DNA from 2 places in the Halalkalibacter oceani genome. Region 2 is predicted to be linked to the other one. Evidence: a T-box and tRNA genes for the amino acid it is inferred to sense, from the RefSeq annotation. Region 2 holds a T-box; the other holds one or more tRNA genes.
What was found. The T-box of region 2 lies ahead of serS (serine--tRNA ligase). A T-box ahead of a tRNA ligase gene usually reads a tRNA of that ligase, here a tRNA-Ser.
Positions count from the first base shown of each region.

Region 1: it encodes a tRNA-Ser, which carries the amino acid that the T-box ahead of serS (serine--tRNA ligase) is inferred to sense. The anticodon was not compared.

Region 1 is NZ_JBEPKD010000002.1:145,624-156,076, reverse strand. It holds gene ABMB67_RS04255 (DUF1002 domain-containing protein) at 1-377, shown strand, start outside; gene ABMB67_RS04250 (NfeD family protein) at 502-1,149, shown strand; gene ABMB67_RS04245 (FecCD family ABC transporter permease) at 1,514-2,506, shown strand; gene ABMB67_RS04240 (FecCD family ABC transporter permease) at 2,510-3,544, shown strand; gene ABMB67_RS04235 (ABC transporter substrate-binding protein) at 3,560-4,537, shown strand; gene ABMB67_RS04230 (DUF1189 domain-containing protein) at 4,559-5,335, opposite strand; gene ABMB67_RS04225 (Na/Pi cotransporter family protein) at 5,571-7,196, shown strand; tRNA gene ABMB67_RS04220 (tRNA-Asn) at 7,764-7,838, shown strand; tRNA gene ABMB67_RS04215 (tRNA-Met) at 7,843-7,916, shown strand; tRNA gene ABMB67_RS04210 (tRNA-His) at 7,948-8,023, shown strand; tRNA gene ABMB67_RS04205 (tRNA-Ile) at 8,029-8,105, shown strand; tRNA gene ABMB67_RS04200 (tRNA-Ser) at 8,119-8,211, shown strand; gene ABMB67_RS04195 (hypothetical protein) at 8,317-8,889, shown strand; gene ABMB67_RS04190 (ABC transporter permease) at 8,927-9,679, opposite strand; gene ABMB67_RS04185 (ABC transporter ATP-binding protein) at 9,676-10,452, opposite strand.
Region 2 is NZ_JBEPKD010000036.1:2,813-13,265, reverse strand. It holds gene ABMB67_RS21905 (glutathione ABC transporter substrate-binding protein) at 1-1,397, opposite strand, end outside; gene ABMB67_RS21900 (ABC transporter permease) at 1,713-2,609, shown strand; gene ABMB67_RS21895 (ABC transporter permease) at 2,627-3,580, shown strand; gene ABMB67_RS21890 (ABC transporter ATP-binding protein) at 3,608-4,648, shown strand; gene ABMB67_RS21885 (ABC transporter ATP-binding protein) at 4,629-5,636, shown strand; gene serS (serine--tRNA ligase) at 5,775-7,058, opposite strand; T-box leader at 7,195-7,416, opposite strand; gene pdxT (pyridoxal 5'-phosphate synthase glutaminase subunit PdxT) at 7,412-8,002, opposite strand; gene pdxS (pyridoxal 5'-phosphate synthase lyase subunit PdxS) at 8,038-8,922, opposite strand; gene ABMB67_RS21865 (D-alanyl-D-alanine carboxypeptidase family protein) at 9,040-10,371, opposite strand.

The sequences.
Region 1 (10,453 bases), on a different contig from region 2:
ATGAAGAAATGGTGACGACTGCCGAACTGAGTGAGTCAATTGGTATAGAGCAGGCGACGGAATTAATGAACCGGGTCAAGGAAGAAATTGCGAACAACCCTGTGGAGACAGAGGATGATCTGCGTGAATTGATTCGTCGGATTGCAGAGGAGCTTGGCATTACGTTGACTGATGAAGAACTGAATGGACTTGTCTCATTGTTTATGCGAATGAAGGACTTAAACATTGACTGGAATCAGGTGCAGGAACAAATTACAAATGTGCGCGACAATCTTGGCGAATTTTTAAATCGGGAAGAGACGCAAGGCTTTATTCGCAGCTTCCTTGAGTTTATTAACAGCCTGATTGATTCACTGCGCGGTGTTTTCAGTTCATAACCGGACCTGATTCGTGCACGCTGGCGCCGGCAAAACGGATAAAAGTGAATTTTATGCTTTTTTCCGTTTTGCTGAAACCAAGTGATGGGGGTTAGCCGTATGTATAGGAAAGGGGGACGGGGTTATGGAATGGTTAGATTCAGCTAGTATCGGATTTTTAGTTGTGTTTCTCGGAACGTTATTTTTAATTGGCGAACTGCTCGTACGGGCGAAGGGCCTTTTTGCACTATTAGGGATCGCGATTATGGCGATGTATTTCTCCTATCATTTGTCAGGGGAAGTCGGTTTTTGGGTTGTCATTCTTTATGTAGTAGGGCTTGCTTTGATTATCATTGATGGCAAGGTGATTACGGATGGTACCGTCGCTTTACTCGGAATTATCCTGATGATTATTGGCTTGGCCGTACCTGCACCAACGTTTCTTTACGGAGTGTTTGTCTCAATGGGCTTCCTCTTGGGAGGGTTTGGTTCCGCCCTTTTCCTGAAGGTGTTTCCATCGCGTAATTTGTGGGCGAAAATGACCTTGAAGGATCGTTTAACGGGAGATCTCGGCTATAATTCGATCAATGAGAGCTACACATCATTAGTCGGCAAGGAAGGCAAAACGTTAACGCCATTCCGCCCGACTGGCTCGATTGAGATTGACGGGGCCCAGTACAGCGCGACAAGCGGTGGTCAATGGATTGAAGCGGGCGCGCCGATTGAAGTTGTTTCCGTTGACGGAACGCGGATTGTCGTTAAGAAGCGCGAAGAAAACAAGGAAAGCGAGTAATGTATGAGGGCTGGGAAGAAGGTTGTTTTTTTACCTTTTGCCCAGCCCTTAAGCATGAGCGGAATCGCTACAATCTGCGATCGCCAATAGCTCAAAGCTAGTTTTATCTGACCTTTTCATTCTTGTCGGGATTGCTCGGTCCAGTCCGAGGTATGAAAATTGACAGGCGTACATAGTTTTGTTAATATTGATAATCATTATCAGTGGTTGTTTGGATAATGAGCAATTTCCACTGGAAAAAGGAGGAGGTTTTGGCCTCTTGTTTGCTAGGGGGCAAAGGGGAAGCGGTCATGCAGCTTTTTTTTCGATTTTTAGTGAGAATGATGATCATTATTAATGGGTTGGGAAGGAAGTAGACATCGTCATGGCTGGATCGAAGCGGTTGATTACAATAGTATGGTTTGTTGCGGCCCTGACTGGATTGGCGCTAACCCTTTTTATCAGCGTCTCCTATGGAGCTAAGGATGTCACACTGGAGACGGTGTGGGCTGCAGTCTTCCACTATGATGAACAATGGACGACCCACCAGGTCGTCCATGATATCCGCCTTCCGCGAGTACTTGGAGCGGCTGTTACGGGGATGGCCTTTGCCATTGCGGGAGCGATTATGCAAGGGATAACGCGTAATCCGATGGCGGACACCGGGATATTGGGGGTGAACGCGGGAGCGGCCTTTGTTGTTGCGCTCAGCTTTGCATTTATCCCATCGGTCTCATACAGCACGTTAATTGTACTTGCTTTTTTCGGAGCGGGGCTGACGACTATCTTTATTATGCTGCTCGGTTCCGTTCACTCGCCATTGAGGCTGACGATCGCCGGGGCCGTTGTGGCGGCGATTTTGCAGTCGTTGAGCACAGGAATCGCCATCTATTTTCAACTGAGTCAGGATCTGGCGTTTTGGTATGCGGGGGGAGTAGGCGGAATTGGCTGGGAGCATTTGCGGCTCCTCGCGCCGATTGTCTTCATCGTCGCGGTTTGGGCGGTCATGCTGGGGCGCCCGATTACCTTTTTGTCTCTTGGTGATGATTCAGCGGTAAGCTTGGGCGTTTCCCTTAATGCCGTCAGGCTGCAAGGGATGACGGCCGCCGTTCTATTGGCAGGCTCAGCGGTCGCAGTCGCCGGCTCGATCGGGTTTGTCGGTCTTGTTGCCCCCCATATTGCCCGCTGGCTTGTCGGGATCGATTACCGGAAGCGAATTTTGATGTCGGCCCTACTTGGGGCGATTTTACTCGTCTGGGCTGATTTTGCTTCGAGGATGGTCAATCCGCCAAGGGAATTTGCGATCGGGGCGATGGTTGCTCTCGTCGGTGTTCCTTTCTTTCTTTACATCGCGCGCAAGGAAAGGAGGGAGCTGTAGCAGATGAAGCTGGAGGAAATCATCAGGAGCAGGAGAAAACGTCTCCTTGGCGTTTCGCTTGTTTTTGTCTTGATTGTTCTGCTTATCATTCTCGTTGGCTTACATACTGGCTCGATGCCGATTTCTCCACTCGGGGTTTGGAAAACGCTGTTCGGTTATGGCACCCCGTACGAGACGATGGCCCTGTACGAATTTCGGCTGCCGCGCATACTCGTTACGATGCTTGCAGGAGCAGGTCTTGGGGTGACAGGGATGGTTTTTCAGGGCGTTTCGCGCAACTCGCTTGCCGACCCCGGCATCCTTGGTGTGAATACTGGAGCGGCGTTTGGCTTAATCGTCTACATTAGCTTTTTTTTAGAAATGAACGGACCGATGTCACTAATGATTCCACTGTTTGCCTTTGCCGGTGGCTTGCTTGTGGCCTTTATTGTTTTCCTGCTTTCCTATGATCGCTATCGCGGTCTTCTGCCAATCCGGCTAATTCTCGTCGGCATTGCGGTGGCGGCTGGATTCAGCGCTTTAACGCTGCTGCTGTCGCTCAGGCTCGATGACACGACCTATGCGTTTGCCGCACGCTGGCTGGCCGGTAATGTCTGGGGAAGAGAGTGGGTGCATGTTTGGGCGCTTTTGCCGTGGGTAGTGCTCTGCTTTCCGCTAATCTATATGCAATCGCGAAAGCTTGATTTATTCAGTCTCGGCGACGAGATCGCCACAGGGCTCGGCAATTCACCGACAAAAAACAGATTTCTGTTGCTGCTGCTCGCGGTCGCCTTGTCCTGCGCAAGCGTTTCAGTCGCCGGAGGGATTAGCTTTATCGGTCTGGCTGCTCCCCATATTGCGCGTCGCCTTGTCGGACCAAAGCATAGCGGCTCTTTGCTCATAACGGCATTGATCGGCATGGCGGTTCTCGTGATGGCCGATACAGCCGGCCGTTCGCTTTTTCGCCCTAATGAAATTCCTGCCGGTGTCATTGTCGCTGCTTTAGGTGGTCCTTATTTTCTTTATTTGCTGCTGCGAAAAAATAAATTTGAATCATGAAAGGATAATGAACCAATGAAATTTATTATCAAACCTTTATTGCTGCTTCTTTTCATCATGCTGCTTGTCGCTTGCGGACAAACAGGGGAAACGACAGCTGACGTCGAGACATCGTCTGCCGGCGAGGACGCAGCTGTGACGGAAAATGGCAACGAAACGGAGGCGGACGGAGGTGAGCCGATGGTTGATCCGGATTCGGTCATCGCCTCGATGTCGATTCATATGACGAATAATCTGCTGGCGCTCGGGATTAAGCCGGCAGGTTCGGCAATTGGTGGGGGCGTAGGTGATTTTCTACCGCATGTCGCGGATTTGCTTGAGGGCAGCGCAAAGCTGGGCGTTGTGACAAGTCCTGATATGGAAGCCATCTTGGCGCTGGAGCCGGATTACATTTTTACGGATGCGCATTTCGGCGCGGAGTCGCTCGACACATTGGAAAAAATCGCCCCGGTCATCAGCACGGATATCGATGAAGGGACATGGCGCGATCATTTGCTGGAGACGGCTTCTTATGTCGGACGCGAGCAGGTCGCAGAACAGTTTATCGAAGCATACGAAGAAAAGGCAGAGCGGGTGAAGTCGTTCATCCACGATGAACTTGGTGAAGAGGCGAAAGTGATGGCGATCCGCGTCTCGGCCAAGGAAATGAGGGTAATGAGCATGAACCGTCCGATGGGGCCGATTATGTTCGATGACCTCGGGTTAACGCCGATTGATGGATTGGAAGAGATGACGGGGGACGAGCCATTTGCCGTTATTTCAAAAGAAGTGCTGCCTGATTTGGGGGCAGATGCGATCTTTTTGATCGTCAACAATGATGATGATGCGAAGAGAAGTTTTGACGAGCTGGCGAAAAATCCAGTCTGGAATAATCTCGAAGCGGTAAAGAACAATCATGTCTACACGCTCGACGGCCAAACATGGCTTGATTATTCCGCACTCGGACAGGACATGGCATTGGATGATGCGGAGAAGCTCTTTACGGAGCAATAACATTATCTTGGGAAGCGAGCGCTAAGGAGCGACTCGCTTCTTTTGTTTTGGCAGCGGAATTGATTTCATTGCCAGCAATAAATAGACAAAAGTCGCTAGTACAAAAGCAGTGAATGGAACTTTCCATAAAAATGTGTCGATCCAAAATAGCACAATTGCCGGATACGTGAAAGCATGAGCGGTCATCAGCCATAAGTGACGGTAAGTAAGAAAACGCTGCTTTTGACGAAAGGCCAGGCCGATGAAAGCGAGGGCCGTAATGCCGAGAAAGGCTGTTCCTGCTAATGCCGCATACATCAGGATGCTCACGACTCCGAGCAAAATTGGCAAAAAGCCGGCCAGGTCATCAATCCGAGCTTTGAGCTGATCACCAGAGAGCTGCTGGCCGCCAAGAAGAAGATAAGGGACTGTTTGGAGATGACCTTCGTCGATCATAATCAGTTCCTGTTTTTGCAGGACGACCCCATTGTGAAGTGCCGGCAATTCCTCCTTTGGATAGGTGAGATTTGGATCAATCACAAAAAGATAATCATTTGTATGTTCAGCGATATAGACTTCTTCATGTTCCATGCTTAATTCCCCGTTAACAAGCTGGAAATCGGGAAGATCGGCTTGTAACGTCTCTTGCAGATGTTCAACATTAGCGACTGCGCTTATCATTGTCGAAAGGACAAATGGAAAGCTGGCCAAAAGCATGACAAAAAGAACATGCCAAATTGTCGAAGTAATAGGGCGGAGCCGGCTATAGGCGACTACCTTCCGATCATAACATTTTGTAAACCATTTCCAGAAACTCATGACTGCCTCCTTTTTCCCTTCCCTATTTTAACGAATGTCGCTAGAAAATACTATGAGTATGATCCATGTATTTCAGGGAAGAATCACTAAAAGAAAGAGCGTATATGAAAAAATACGAAATACATATTTACAAACCGTTCATAAATGAATAATAATAGACAGGGTGTCGATGTTGAGCTTTGTCGAATTTGACAAAAGTTTACGATGACTTATGAAAATGAAGGGATGAGGATTTGTGGATTTACAATCACTCTTGTTCATGTTTTTTGGGGGTCTGGGGATTTTCCTGTTCGGAATTAAATTCATGGGGGATGGATTACAGAAGGTTGCCGGGGAGCGCCTGCGGGATCTTCTCGATAAATTTACGACCAACCCGTTAATGGGGGTGATAGCTGGTCTGTTTGTAACGGTGCTTTTGCAAACGAGTTCCGGCACAACCGTATTAACAATTGGATTAGTAAATGCCGGCTTTATGACATTAAAGCAGGCGATCGGTGTCATTATGGGAGCGAATATCGGAACGACGGTAACAGCGTTTATTATCGGGATCGATATATCTGCCTATTCTTTACCGATTATTGCCCTCGGAGCTGCCTTGATTTTCTTTTTGAAAAATAAGAAATTCAACAATTATGGACAAGTTATTTTTGGCTTCGGTGCTCTTTTTTATGGACTAGAGCTAATGGGAGAAGGAATGAAACCATTACGTGAACTTGAAGCCTTTACAGAATTAACACTTAGCATGAGTGAAACGCCTTTGCTTGGGGTGCTGATTGGTACGGTATTTACCGTGCTCGTGCAAAGTTCCAGTGCGGCGATTGCGCTTTTACAGCAGCTTTATGAGCAAGGGGCTATGGGACTTGACTCAGCACTGCCGGTGTTGTTCGGTGACAACATCGGGACGACGATCACAGCGGTGCTGGCGGCGATTGGAGCCTCAATTGCGGCAAAGCGTGCAGCGTTGACCCATGTCATTTTCAACTTGATTGGGACCGTGCTCGTTCTGATTGTTTTTCCACTCTTTTTGAATTTGATCGAGTTTTTGGCGGTACAGATAAACTTGAATCGGCCAATGACGATTGCGTTTGCTCACGGGATCTTCAACGTTTCGAATACGCTGATTCAGCTGCCGTTCATTGCGGTGCTGGCGGCCATTGTAACCAAACTCGTCCCTGGTGAGGAATACAGCATTGAATATAAGACAAAGCATTTAGATCCACGATTTATCGGCAGTTCGCCGGCAATCGCGCTTGGACAGGCGAAGCAGGAAGTATTACGAATGGCTGATTTCTCGGAAAAAGGGCTTTTTGAGGTCAGTCAATATCTTCGTAACGGCACGAAGCGCCATGCTGAAATGGCCGTGCAGTTTGAAGAGGCGATTAATAATTTAGATCGCAAAATTACAGACTATTTGATTTTAATTTCGTCGCGTTCGTTGTCAGGGCCGGATTCAAAAATGCACTCGATGCTGATGGATACGGTTCGAGATATTGAAAGAATCGGCGACCATATCGAAAACATTGTTGAATTGAAGGATTATCAAAAAGCGAACAAGGTTAATTTATCGGAGACCGCGATGTCCGATTTGCAAGAGATGTTTGATTTAACGATTTCCACTTTAAAAGAAGCTGTTCTCTCCCTGGATAAAGTCGATGGCGACATGGCGCGTTCCGTGATCGAGAAAGAAGAAATGATTGACCGGATGGAACGAAAGCTGAGAAAGCAGCATATTCAGCGCGTCAACGAAGGCCAATGCTCCGGTTCTGCCGGCATCGTCTTTGTCGACATTGTCAGCAATTTGGAAAGAATTGGTGACCATGCTGTTAATATTGCGGAAGCGGTCATTAGCGAAGACCATTGATTTTATAAAAGAAAGTTAAGATTAGAGAAAAGCCCATGCCGAATTCATTTCGGCATGGGCTTTTAAAACGAGGAACAGGCTTGCTGCCCCCCTAGTCCTAAGCCCCCGCTATTAACAGAAAATGGCTTGTCTAATAGAGCTAAATATGATAAGTTGGGAAAGCAGTGCTTGCTTAGTGGCTGAGGGAAAGTATATATTGACACGAAGGTGAAGAAATGTTATTATCATTCTTGTCTTTAGCGATTTATGGGGTTGCTGCAAGTGAACGAATAAAGAATTTCATTGAATATTCCATAGTAGCTCAGTGACGAGGACAGTCATCGTCGAACAAGCAACGAGTTGACTCGACGCAGCCGGCAACGGAGCGAAGCTAGTAAGAGGAAGAGCCAGGTACCACAAGCGTACGAATGAACAACTTCAATGATATTCCACAGTAGCTCAGTGACGAGGCCAGTCATCGTCGAACAAGCAACGAGTTGACTCGACGCAGCCGGCAACGGAGCGAAGCTAGTAAGAGGAAGAGCCAGGTACCACAAGCGTACGAATGAAACAAACAACAATGAATATTCCACAGTAGCTCAGTGGTAGAGCAATCGGCTGTTAACCGATCGGTCGTAGGTTCGAGTCCTACCTGTGGAGCCAATATGGCGGTGTAGCTCAGCTGGCTAGAGCGTACGGTTCATACCCGTGAGGTCGTGGGTTCGATTCCCTCCGCCGCTATCTTTTTTTACATATTCGTGGCAATCTTGTGGCGGTTGTGGCGAAGTGGTTAACGCATCGGATTGTGGTTCCGACATTCGTGGGTTCGATTCCCATCAGCCGCCCCATGTAAGGACCCTTAGCTCAGTTGGTCAGAGCAGTCGGCTCATAACCGATCGGTCGTAGGTTCGAGTCCTACAGGGTCCACCAACTGTCATTTGATGGAGGAATACCCAAGTCCGGCTGAAGGGATCGGTCTTGAAAACCGACAGGCGGGTTAAACCGCGCGGGGGTTCGAATCCCTCTTCCTCCGCCATATAACGAAATTCACACTACCAGGCATGGTAGTGTTTTTTGTGTTACAGTGGTATTAGGAAAATAAAGGGACTGATCCGGAGAAAACGAATCAGGGGGAAGACGCATGGAAAAAGGGGTTATCAGTGTTGTGATGGCATGTAGTCTGGTGCTATTAGCTGGATGCATGTATGGTGAGGGCGAGAGGGAAACTCTAGAGGAGGGTGATAGCGGCTATCAGATTGACAGCTACCAAACGGATGTAAAAACAGCGGTAACACTCGCCTTGGATCAATTTGCTGAGCTTTCTTCATCCAAAAGTATTGAGGTGTTATATGAGTATAAGCCAATTCATGAAGAAAAAATGCTATTCCGATCGCTGATTAATAATCACTTATTCGGTACGAACCGTCCAACGGCTGAAATAATCAAAGCAAGAAATGAACGGAAGCGGGAGTTTGAAAAACTGCTAGCGGAAGCACAGGATGAATACGACATAACTGTTACGGAAGAAGAGGTCACGGCTTATATTGAAGAGATGGTTGACCCTCATTATTTTGAAGAGCAGGAGGAATATGCGGCAGCATTAGGGATTACCGTTACTGAATTAAATCATCAATTTGACCGTGATTTATATTATTTTGATGTCTTAGCAGATAAGCTGTTATTTGCCCGGGCAGCGGCAGGCCAATTCGAGTGAAAACGAAAAATGAGTTAGCCAAAAGTATTCGGCTAACTCATTTCGTCCGCCGCCATTTTAGCAGCGAAGCTTCCAGCAGGCGGATCAGCAGAAAGAGCGCGATGCCGATCAGCGACAGCCAGACAATCGGGGCAAACACACCGGCACCGTCAAATTGCGTCATCATTCTCCGGCTGAAATAGCCTAAGCCAGCTTGGGCGCCGAGCCATTCACCGATCGCCGCGCCAATCACGCTCAGCGTCACGGCGACCTTCATGCCTGAGAGGAAAGAAGGGAGAGCGGATGGCACCTCGACCTTGCAAAATAGCTGCCATTTGCTCGCTCCCATCGTTTTCATCAACTCAAGATAGTCTTTCTTCGTCGTACGAAAGCCATCGAACGTGCTGACGGTAATTGGAAAGAAGGTAATCAACACGGTGACGACGACCTTGCTCGTTAGCCCGTAGCCGAACCAAAGGACGAACAATGGAGCCAGGGCGATAATCGGAATTGTTTGAGAAGCGATTAAAACCGGATAAAAAGCCCGTTCGACGAGCGGCAGCTTGTACATCGCAATCGCAAGCACGACGCCGAGCACGAAGGAAATGGAAAGCCCTGTTACAATAATCGCGAGCGTGGCCGGCAAATGAGTAAAAAGCAGCGCTTCATTCAGCTCAACCATTTTCGCCAGTACTTGTGTCGGTGCCGGAAAAAGAAACGGCTGCCCGACTGCGATGGCGCTTATTTGCCAGACAAGCAGCAGCACACAAAGCAAAAGCCATGGATAGAGCCAATTGGTGATCCGTTTCATGACGGCGTCACCTCCTTCGTAAGATGACGAAGAATCTCTCTTTTTAAGGAAGCCCCCTCGGCTTCTAGAAGCTGCTCATGTGAACGCGGCCGGGAAAAAGGGACGGTGAAAAGGGTATAGTTCGATAATGGAGAGCCTGAAAAGACAGCGATCCGATCCGATAAATAGAGCGCTTCATCGACATCATGACTAATAAAGAGCAGCGTCGGCCGCTCTGTCGCCTCTTCCCATTGTCTGAGCAGCCAGGACTGCATCGACAGACGGGTCATCGCATCAAGCGAGCTGAATGGCTCATCAAGTAAGAGCAGTCTTTCACCGGAAAGCGTTGCCCGCAGGAAATTGGCCCGTTGCCGCATCCCGCCCGAGAGCTGATGAGGGTAGGACTGCTCTGTTCCGGCAAGGCCAAACGTCTTCATTCGTTCCCTTGCCCGCTCATAGCGCTCTTTCCGCCCGATTCCTTGTAGTTCGAGCGGGAGAGCCACATTATCCAAAATGGTACGCCATTCAAATAAAAGATCCTGCTGCGGCATGTAGCCAATCTCACGCCGGGCTGAGCCTTCCTGCAACAGCTCAATCGAGCCGGAAGTTGGCTCGGCCAGTCCGGTAATCAATTTGAACAGCGTGCTTTTCCCCGTTCCGCTTGGGGCCATAACAGTGAGGATTTCCCCGCTGTCAATCGATAAAGTTAACTGTTTGATGACAGGAGCCAAATCGTCGGAATAGTGAAAGGTCAGCTCCTTCAAACGCAATAGTTCCTGTGAAACCTTGGTCATG
Region 2 (10,453 bases):
CTGAGGAACGTCCGGTTCCCCGGCTCACCGAAGTTAGACGAATGGAACAATGGATACATACCGTAGTCCCCATCACCCGTTACAGTTGTCCAACCAAGGATAAACATATCATGGTCACCGTTCGCTGTCTGGTCAAGATACGCTCCCCATTCGACAACTTGAATCTCTGCATGAACGCCGATTTCCGCTAATGCCGCTTGCGTAAATGTTGCGATATCCATCCGCTCACGATCATCGTTTGTCCAAAGCGTTGTGGAGAAGCCATCCGGATAACCAGCTTCCGCCAATAATTCCTTCGCTCTTTCAGGATTGTATTCTAAGCCAGTTGCATTTTCATCATAGCCAAATACGTCCGGTGCAATCGGTCCGATCGCCGGTACCCCTGCGCCATCATAAATATTCTCAATGATCGAATCCTTATCAATCGCCATTGAAATCGCTTGACGGACAAGCTTATTATCAAATGGTTCTTTCTCAGCGTTGAAGCCAATATACGTTAAGGCGACACTTGGCTGACGGTTCACATGAAGTCCGTCTGTACTTTCAATTCGTTGAACGTCGGCCGGACTTAATGGCTCGGATACATGTGAAGCACCCGTTTCAAGCTCACTAATACGCGTTAAATCTTCCGGTACTACCTTGAACACAACTGAGTCAAGCTTCGCCGGCTCTCCCCAATAATCATCATTACGCACAAGACGGATTTCCGTTCCCGGATTCCAGCTGTCAAACTTGAAGAAGCCTGTCCCAATTGGACCTGCGCTGATCACGCTTCCTGGCTCTTCCCCTGCTTCCATCGCTTCATAATCCGCAGCGATTAATTCACCAGAAATCATTCCGCCACCGTTATGCGCAAGGTGAGCCGGAAGTGGAGCAAATGGATACTCGGTTACAAATTGTACCGTATATGGATCAATCACATTAACTTCTGTAATCATGTCATACAAGAAAGAACGTGGAGAAGCCACTTCCGGATCAAGAATACGTTCAATATTCGCTTTCACAACATCAGCGTTAAATTCTGATCCGTCATGGAAGGTTACCCCTTCACGAAGCTTGAATTCCCATGTTGTATCATCAATTGCTTCCCAGCTTTCAGCAAGACCAGGCTGCAATTCCATATTTTCATCCTGCTTTACTAACGATTCATAAATATTATAAGCAACATTACTGGATGGTGTGTCGTTTGAGCCGTGCGGATCAATCGCTACAGCATCAGACAAATTGGCGATAACCAGTTCGCCGCCTTCACCAGTTCCTTCCCCCGCTTCTTCGCTAGCCCCGTCTTCATCCGGTGTCTGCGCTCCTTCATCAGGTTCACTCGCACATGCCGCCAGCGTAAAAGCCAGCACAAGTCCCAGTATCATTGCAAAAAGTGAATTTTTTGATATTTTCACCGATTATTACCTCCTGTGTCCTTTTTTTGAAAAAATCAATTAAAAGCAATATCAATATAACGTAACTTTTACAAAAAAACAAGAAATTTTTTAAGATTTTCACACGGTAACGCGTTTTAACATCACAGCAATAAGGATTGAAGGACTTTTCTCACAATTTTATTTTTCCAAATAATTTGAACACTCGAATATTCCTAATTATATTAAAAGAATTATTTTACATTGTAATATTCGGCCAAGCTCGGTATAATCAAACTTCGAGAAAGCATTTAAATTGTGTTAAAATTTAAAGCATTTTGAGAAAGGATGAAAAAAATGAGCGAACAGACAATAAATCAGTCGCAGGTCACAAGTCCGCCTCCTAACCCTCGTATTGAGAGTTGGAAAAACTTTTTTACTAAGCTTCGAAAAAATAAAGCGGCTATGGTTGGTGGACTTTTAATTTTGTTTTTTCTATTAGTGGCGATCATCGGGCCCTTTCTTACCCCTTATCAGCCCAATACTCCTGATTATGCAAATAAGCTTGCTTCTCCTTCCGCCGATCATTGGTTCGGGACTGACCATCACGGAAGAGATATTTTCACAAGAATTATTCATGGGATGTCACTTACCCTTTACGTCGGCGTCGTTTCCGTCTTGATCGGAGCGGTTATCGGTGTTTTGCTTGGTATTACCTCCGGTTATTACGGAAAGCGCGTTGATGCGTTTATTATGCGCTGTATGGATGTATTACTGGCTTTCCCCGGCATTCTGTTAGCGCTGGCAATCGTCAGTGTGCTCGGACCAAGCTTAAACAATGTTATTATCGCTGTCGGGATTTTTTCCATTCCTGTCTTTGCCCGGATTGTCCGCGGGTCAACGCTTGCCGTCCGGAAACTGGAATACATTGATGCTGTCAAAGCGCTCGGTGCGAGCGACGTGCGGATTATTTTTAGACATATCCTGCCAAATGTCACCTCTCCCCTTATTGTCCAAGCTACATTAAGCATTGCGACCTCAATTTTGACCGCGAGTGGCCTTTCTTTCCTTGGATTGGGCGCACAGCCGCCAACTCCGGAATGGGGAGCAATGCTTAGTGATGGTCGGAATTTTATGTGGGATGCACCGCATGTCGCATTTTTCCCCGGAATTGCGATCGTGATTGTCGTGCTGGCATTTAATATTTTCGGTGACGGATTAAGAGATGCCCTTGATCCTAAGATGAAAAACTAGAAAAGAGGTGCAAAACATTGTTTACTTTTATTGTTCGACGAATCATCCAAACAATTCCCGTTTTAATAGGTGTCACGATTCTGACGTTCAGTTTGATGCACCTCATTCCTGGTGATGCTGCACAGATTATGGCAGGGGAAAGTGCTTCTCCGGCTCAAGTGGAGCAAATGCGTGAACGGCTCGGCTTAAATGACCATGTCGTAGTCCAATATTTCAAATATGTCGGCAATGCCATTCAAGGTGACCTTGGCTCTTCTGTCAGAAGTGGCCGGGATGTGACCTCCGAAATTGGGGCCCGCTTTTGGGTAACGGTCGAGCTCGCCGTCTACAGTACGATCCTGAGCGTTTTTATCGGGCTGATTGCCGGGATTATCTCAGCAACAAAGCATTATACGCTGACCGATGCCATTATTATGATTATCGCTTTGTTTGGTCTCTCAATGCCGAACTTCTGGCTCGGCCTGATGCTGATTCAATGGTTTGCCAGCGGCTTTGATGTCTCGCTGTTCGGCTTCTCCTTCCATACCGGCTGGTTTGCCTCGTCGGGCTGGGGCTCCTGGCAGCAGGTTGTCCTTCCGGTTATTACACTTGGAACAGCCGGTGCGGCGATTATTGCCAGAATGACGCGGTCGAGCATGCTTGAAGTCATCGGCCAAGATTATATCCGTACCGCACGGGCGAAAGGCGTTAAAGAACGCGTCGTTATTTACCGTCATGCGCTAAAAAATGCGCTTATTCCGGTTGTCACAGTTGTCGGAATCCAGTTCGGCACATTGCTTGGAGGCGCGGTACTGACCGAGACGGTTTTTGCGATCAACGGCCTTGGACGTTTCATCATCGATGCGATTCGCGCCCGTGATTTCCCTGTCGTTCAAGGGACGGTGCTTGTCTTTTCATTGTTGTTTGTTTTTGTTAACTTACTTGTCGATATTGCCTATCGCTTTTTAAATAAACGGATTGATTTAGATTAATCATTTACCAGGAAGGTGGGAAGCTTCATGACGGCTCATGTTCATGACGATAAGCCGATCCTCGAAGTCCGCGATCTCCGCACGTCCTTTTTTACAAAAGGCTTTGAGATCAAGGCAGTGGATGGCGTTAACTTTTCAGTTCCCAAAGGAAAAACACTTGGAATCGTCGGAGAATCAGGATCAGGAAAAAGCATCACGTCTCTTTCGATTCTTCGTTTAATTCAAAGCCCAGGTAAAATTGTCGGGGGCGAGGTTCTCTTTAAAGGCGAGAATCTCGTTGAAAAAAGTGAAGCAGCGATGCGAAAAATTCGCGGCAATGAAATCTCGATGATTTTCCAGGAGCCGATGACTTCGCTGAATCCGGTTTATACGATCGGCCAGCAAATCGGTGAGGCTTTTAAAATTCATGAAGGGGCGGGCAAAAAAGAAGCAATTACCCGCTCGATTGAGATGCTGAAGCTCGTTGGGATTCCGGCTCCGGAAAAACGCGTCCATCAATACCCGCATGAACTGTCCGGCGGAATGCGGCAGCGGGTTATGATTGCGATGGCGCTTGCCTGTAATCCTGAGCTGCTAATTGCCGATGAACCGACTACCGCTCTCGATGTAACGATTCAGGCTCAGATTCTTGAGCTAATGAAAGACTTGCAAACACGTCTTGGCATGTCAATCATTATGATTACCCATGATCTCGGAGTCGTCGCGGAAACTTGTGACTATGTTGCCGTAATGTACTGCGGGAAAGTGATCGAATACGCAACCGTAAACGATTTATTTAAAAATCCGCGGCACCCTTATACAGTCGGGCTGCTGAATTCCTTGCCTCGTCACGATATCGATCTCGGCGATGAGGAACTGTCTGTCATTAAAGGCTCGGTGCCTAATCCGACGGAATTGCCGAAAGGCTGTCGCTTTGCCCCGCGCTGTCCTCATGCAAGTAAAGTATGCGTCGATAAGCTTCCTCAGCTTGAGGAAGACGACAATGGAAATCAGATTCGCTGTTGGATTTACTCAGACGAGTGGGATGGCGATCCGGAGGTGGACATTCATGCAGAAAGAACTACTTAAGGTAGAAGAATTAAAGCAGCACTTTCCGATTAAAGGAGGCTGGCTTGGCCGGACGGTCAATCATGTTAAAGCCGTCGACGGCGTTTCCTTCACCGTTTACGAAGGGGAGACAGTCAGCATCGTCGGAGAATCAGGCTGTGGAAAATCAACAACCGGACGGGCGATTCTCCGTCTTGATGAGCCTACTTCAGGTGAGGTGCAATTCGATGGAGAGGACCTGCTTTCCTTAAGCAAAGCGGATATGCGCAAAAAGCGGAAAGACTTGCAGATCATTTTCCAAGACCCTTACGCGTCGATTAACCCGCGACAAACGGTGCGTCAAGTGTTGGAGGAAGCGATGGCGATTCAAAATGTCGTGCCGCGCGAGCAGCGGGCCGAACGGATTCGCGAATTAATGGAAACAGTCGGATTAGGTGCTCATCAAGCGGATCGCTTCCCGCACGAGTTCAGTGGCGGACAGCGTCAACGGATCGGTATCGCCCGTGCTTTATCCGTCAATCCGAAGCTTATTATTTGTGATGAGGCCGTATCGGCGCTTGACGTTTCCATTCAGGCTCAGGTCATTAATTTGTTGAAGAAGCTCCAGCGCGAGTTCCAGCTCACTTATTTGTTTATTTCGCATGATCTCGGGGTTGTTCGTCATATTTCGGATCGCGTCATCGTGATGTATCTCGGGCGAATCGTCGAAATCGGTGACAAGAAATCCGTCTTTGATAACGCGCAGCATCCCTATACGAAGGCGCTCCTATCAGCGATACCTGTTCCCGATCCTGAAAAAAACAACGAGCGGATTTTGTTAAAAGGAGATGTCCCATCTCCGATTAACCCACCGGAAGGCTGCCGCTTTCATACACGCTGTCCTTTCGCAACGGATAAGTGCCGCACGGAGACACCTGAACTTCGTGCCGAGGATTATATGAAGGAAGGTCACCTGGCCGCCTGTCATTATATGAAAGAAATTGAGGCTGGCGAGATGCAGCCCAAATAAGAAAAGACGCCTGTGGCGTCTCGTTACAATCATTTGCGGAGAGCTAAAAGCAAGTAACGTGCTCTGCCAAAGCCCTTATCTTAAAAAGGATTGTCCCCTGCGCTTCATGCTTTAGGACAATCCTTTTTTTGCCTTCTACTAGTTCGGCACGGTGATTTTGTCTACGCCACCCATATAAGGGCGCAGCACCTCAGGAATGACGATTGATCCGTCTTCCTCCTGATAATTCTCCAGCAGCGCAGCGACCGTACGGCCGACTGCAAGGCCTGACCCATTCAATGTATGGACGAATTCCGGCTTGGCCTTTGGCTCTGGACGATATTTGATGTTGGCCCGTCTCGCCTGATAGTCCTCGAAGTTACTGCATGAAGAAATTTCACGGTAAGAACCGTAGCTTGGAATCCACACTTCAATATCGAATTTTTTCGCTGCGGTAAAGCCGAGATCAGCCGTACACATACTTAGCACACGATAAGGAAGCCCTAACAGCTGCAACACCTTTTCTGCATGACCGGTAATTTGCTCAAGCGCCTCATAAGAATCCTCAGGCTTCACAAAGCGCACAAGCTCAACTTTATTGAACTGGTGCTGCCGGATTAAGCCTCGTGTATCGCGGCCGGCAGAACCCGCTTCAGAGCGGAAATTGGCGCTGTATGCCGTATAAGCAAGCGGCAATTGCTCCGCTGATAAAATTTCATCACGATGCAGATTTGTGACCGGAACTTCTGCTGTTGGAATTAAAAAGTAATCTTCCTCACGGATTTTAAATGCATCCTCTTCAAACTTCGGCAGCTGTCCCGTCCCGGTCATGCTCGCCCGGTTGACCATATAAGGCGGTAAAATTTCAGTATAGCCATGCTTGTCCTGATGAAGATCCATCATAAAATTGATCAGCGCGCGCTCAAGTCTCGCTCCAAGCCCTTTATAAAACACAAATCGGCTCCCCGTTACTTTCGCCGCACGTTCAAAATCAACAATATCGAGGGCAGAAGCAAGATCCCAATGAGGCTTTGCTTCAAAATCAAACGAACGGACTTTGCCCCATGCTCGAATTTCGACATTGTCATCCTCCGACGCGCCGACCGGTACACTTTCATGCGGCACATTCGGAATCGTCAGCAAAATGCCTTCCAGCTCCTCCTCTACGTTGCGAAGCGCTTCATCAAGCGTTTTAATCCGTTCCGATACTTCCTTCGTTTCCTTAATTAAATGATCGGCATCCTGTTTCGCCCGCTTTAACTGAGCCACTTCCTGCGATACTTGATTGCGGCGGCTCTTTAATTCTTCCACTTCTACGATGATGGCCCGTCTTTTTTCATCTAATTCCGCAAATCTGTCTAAACCGGAGATATCTTCTCCTCTTGTTTGCAGCCTTGCTTTAATTGACGCTAAATCGTTACGCAATCTCTTTATGTCCAACATGTCATAATCCTCCTATCTAAGCTCGTTTCTATTTTAGCAAAAATTGCTCTAAAAAAGCGACACCGGTACATGAGAAAACCGAACAGCCTCTTTCTTCTAATCGTGAAAAAAGCTCTCGTCCCTTCTTTTCCTGGAAAGAAGGGACGAGAGCTTTCCCGCGTTGCCACCCTAATTGCAAAGACGAATGAATTCGCCCTTGCCACTTAGACTGATAACGGCAGCTAGCCGGAAAAGCTTCGCTCAAGCTTCTGCTTTTCACTCAAAGGGGGATTTCCATCCAGGCTTTGTCCGATTCGCACCTGCCATCGGCTCTCTGTTGCAAAGCACAGGATGTACTTGTCCTTTTCAACGCTTTATTTATTCAATGATTGCTTCGTTTCCTTGACCATCTTCACAAAAAACTGATGAAAGCGGTGGTCATCAGTAAGTTCCGGATGGAAGGAGCAGGCAAGAAAATTCCCTTGCCGCGCCGCTACGATTTCATCACCGTACTTCGATAACACTTCGACGTCTGTCCCGACTTCAACGATGAGCGGAGCACGGATGAAAACCGCGCGGATGTCTTCCCCGACGCCTGTAACATGCAAATCTGTTTCAAAGCTTTCCCGTTGACGACCGAACGCATTACGCTGCACCTTCATCTTCATCACAGCTAAATGTCCTTCCGGATAGCCGACAATCTCTTCTGCCATTAATATTAATCCGGCGCATGTCCCAAATATCGGCTTATTTGCCTCGGCAAATTGCTTCAATGGTTCAAAAAAACCATATCGATCAATTAGCCGGCGCATCGTCGTGCTTTCTCCGCCGGGCAGCACAAGGCCGTCCAAATCTGCAAGCTGCTCGACTTTCTTAACGACGACGATTTCCGTCTCAGGCGCTGCAAGACAGTTGACGTGCTCGCGTACAGCTCCCTGTAATGCTAATACTCCAATTTTCACCATGGCATGTTAACGCCCTTTCTTCATCACGTTTCAGCTTACCAGCCGCGCTCCTGCATGCGTTCTGACGGATTTAAAGAGGAAATCTCAATTCCCTTCATCGCTGTTCCGAGTCCCTTTGAAAGCTCAGCAATTAATGCATAATCCTCATAGTGGGTAGTCGCCTCGACAATCGCCCGGGCAAACTTTTCAGGGTTGTCTGACTTAAAGATACCGGAACCGACAAATACACCGTCAGCGCCAAGCTGCATCATTAGCGCTGCGTCCGCAGGAGTCGCCACACCGCCGGCTGCAAAGTTAACAACCGGTAGCTTACCAGTTTCTTTAATTTCAAGCAGCAGCTCAAGTGAAGCGCCAAGGTTCTTCGCTTCCGTCATTAGCTCATCCGTTGACATTTGCGTCACCTTGCGGATTTGTCCTTGAATCATCCGCATATGACGAACAGCCTCGACAATGTTTCCTGTTCCCGGCTCACCTTTCGTCCGGATCATGGAAGCACCCTCACTGATCCGGCGCGAAGCTTCGCCTAAGTCACGTGCTCCGCATACGAATGGTACAGTGAAATCACGCTTATAAAGATGAAAAACCTCATCCGCAGGTGTAAGCACTTCACTTTCATCAATGTAGTCAACACCCATTGCTTCAAGTACACGCGCTTCGACAATATGACCGATGCGAGCTTTTGCCATAACAGGAATCGATACAGCATTCAACACTTCCTCTACAATCGTCGGATCAGCCATCCGGGCAACACCACCGGCTGCGCGAATGTCTGCCGGCACACGCTCAAGCGCCATTACCGCTACCGCTCCAGCCTGTTCTGCAATCTTCGCTTGTTCTGCGTTAACGACGTCCATAATGACGCCACCCTTTTGCATTTCTGCCATACCCCGTTTGACTCTGTCAGTTCCTGTTTGACTCATGTATAATTCCTCCTATACCGTTCCTCTAAGTTGGGTTTACCATCTTTTATAGTATACCTTAAAATCACACATATTCGCATTGTTTTCAGAAAACTATTTACGAGACTCGTCCAGCTGCTAGAACCAGCCTTTCACCATATCAGCAGCGCCATTCCAAACGCCTGAGAAAAAGCCGCCGATCGCTCTCATGCTCATCGTAAACCAGCCTGCACGTTCAACTGCCGCGCTTGTTATGACCGCTACTTCTTCTCGCTGATCCGCATATAAAAACTCTTCTTCCTGCTCACCATCGTACTGCAGCGCCAACGTTCCCACTTGATGTCCAGCCTCAACCGGAGCCTCTAACGCTCCATCCTCATTAAGCTGATTCTGATCAAGTTCAAGCACTGGCGAATATAGCTCTTCTTCCCCGTTTAACACAACGGTTGAGAGAGGAGCCGCGCTGGCAATGCTAACGTCTTTCTCTTTTCCTCCATGAACAGGAAGTAACTCTTGTCCTTCCGGAATATATCCGTCTCCAACCATTTCCATATGGGTAAAGCTAGAAAAACCATAATCAAACAGCTTTTCTGTCTCATCAAAACGGGCATCACGGGAAGCGGTACGCATCACAACAGAAATGAACCGCATGCCATCTCTCTCAGCTGTTCCTGTAAATGCATTCCCAGCCGCTGCCGTATAACCGGTTTTCAACCCGTCTACACCTTCGTAATTATGCTGTTCTTCAATCCCCGAAAGCATCCAGTTCCAATTTCGCATTTCAATTTGTTCGTCAGGACCCGCTTCAAATGTTTTCGTCGGAATACTTGCCGTCTCCAACACCTCAGGGTAATCACGAATCAAAGAAAACGCCAGTTTAGCCGTTGCCCGCGCCGACATCATATTTTCATCCGATTCCCCTGTACCGTCCGGATGGTTGCCGAGCAGATCACTATTATTCAATCCAGTGGAATTGACAAATTGATAATCTTCAAGGCCTAACTCCGCTGCTTTATCGTTCATCATTTTAACGAACTCTGTTTCAGAGCCCGCAATCAACTCAGCCAAAGCGATTGTCGAAGCATTCGCTGAATAAATCGCTACTGATTCGTAAAGCTGTTTAACCGTATACGTTGCATCCTGTCGAAGCGGAACATTCGACAAGTCAATATACAAGGAAAGACTTCTGACAAAATCACTAATTGGCACCTCTTGCTCCCAACTAATGGTTCCGTTATTAATCGCTTCTAAAATGAGATACTCACTCATCATTTTCGTCATACTAGCCGTTGGCAAAATTTGATCAATATTTTTCTGGAATAAAATTTTCCCTGTACCTGCGTCGACTAAAATCGCTGATTCAGCTTCTAAATCAAAAGAAGCCGCGGCATGTTGATTTCCTACAAAAGCAAAAAACAACGCCATTGTCAGCAATAAGATAAGTGATTTTTTTCTTACTTGCTGTTTCACCCTTACACCTCCACACCTTTTCACATAGACGTTATTTTACCACACCAAAGCATAAAAAAATAGATAGAGAAGACCTCTATCT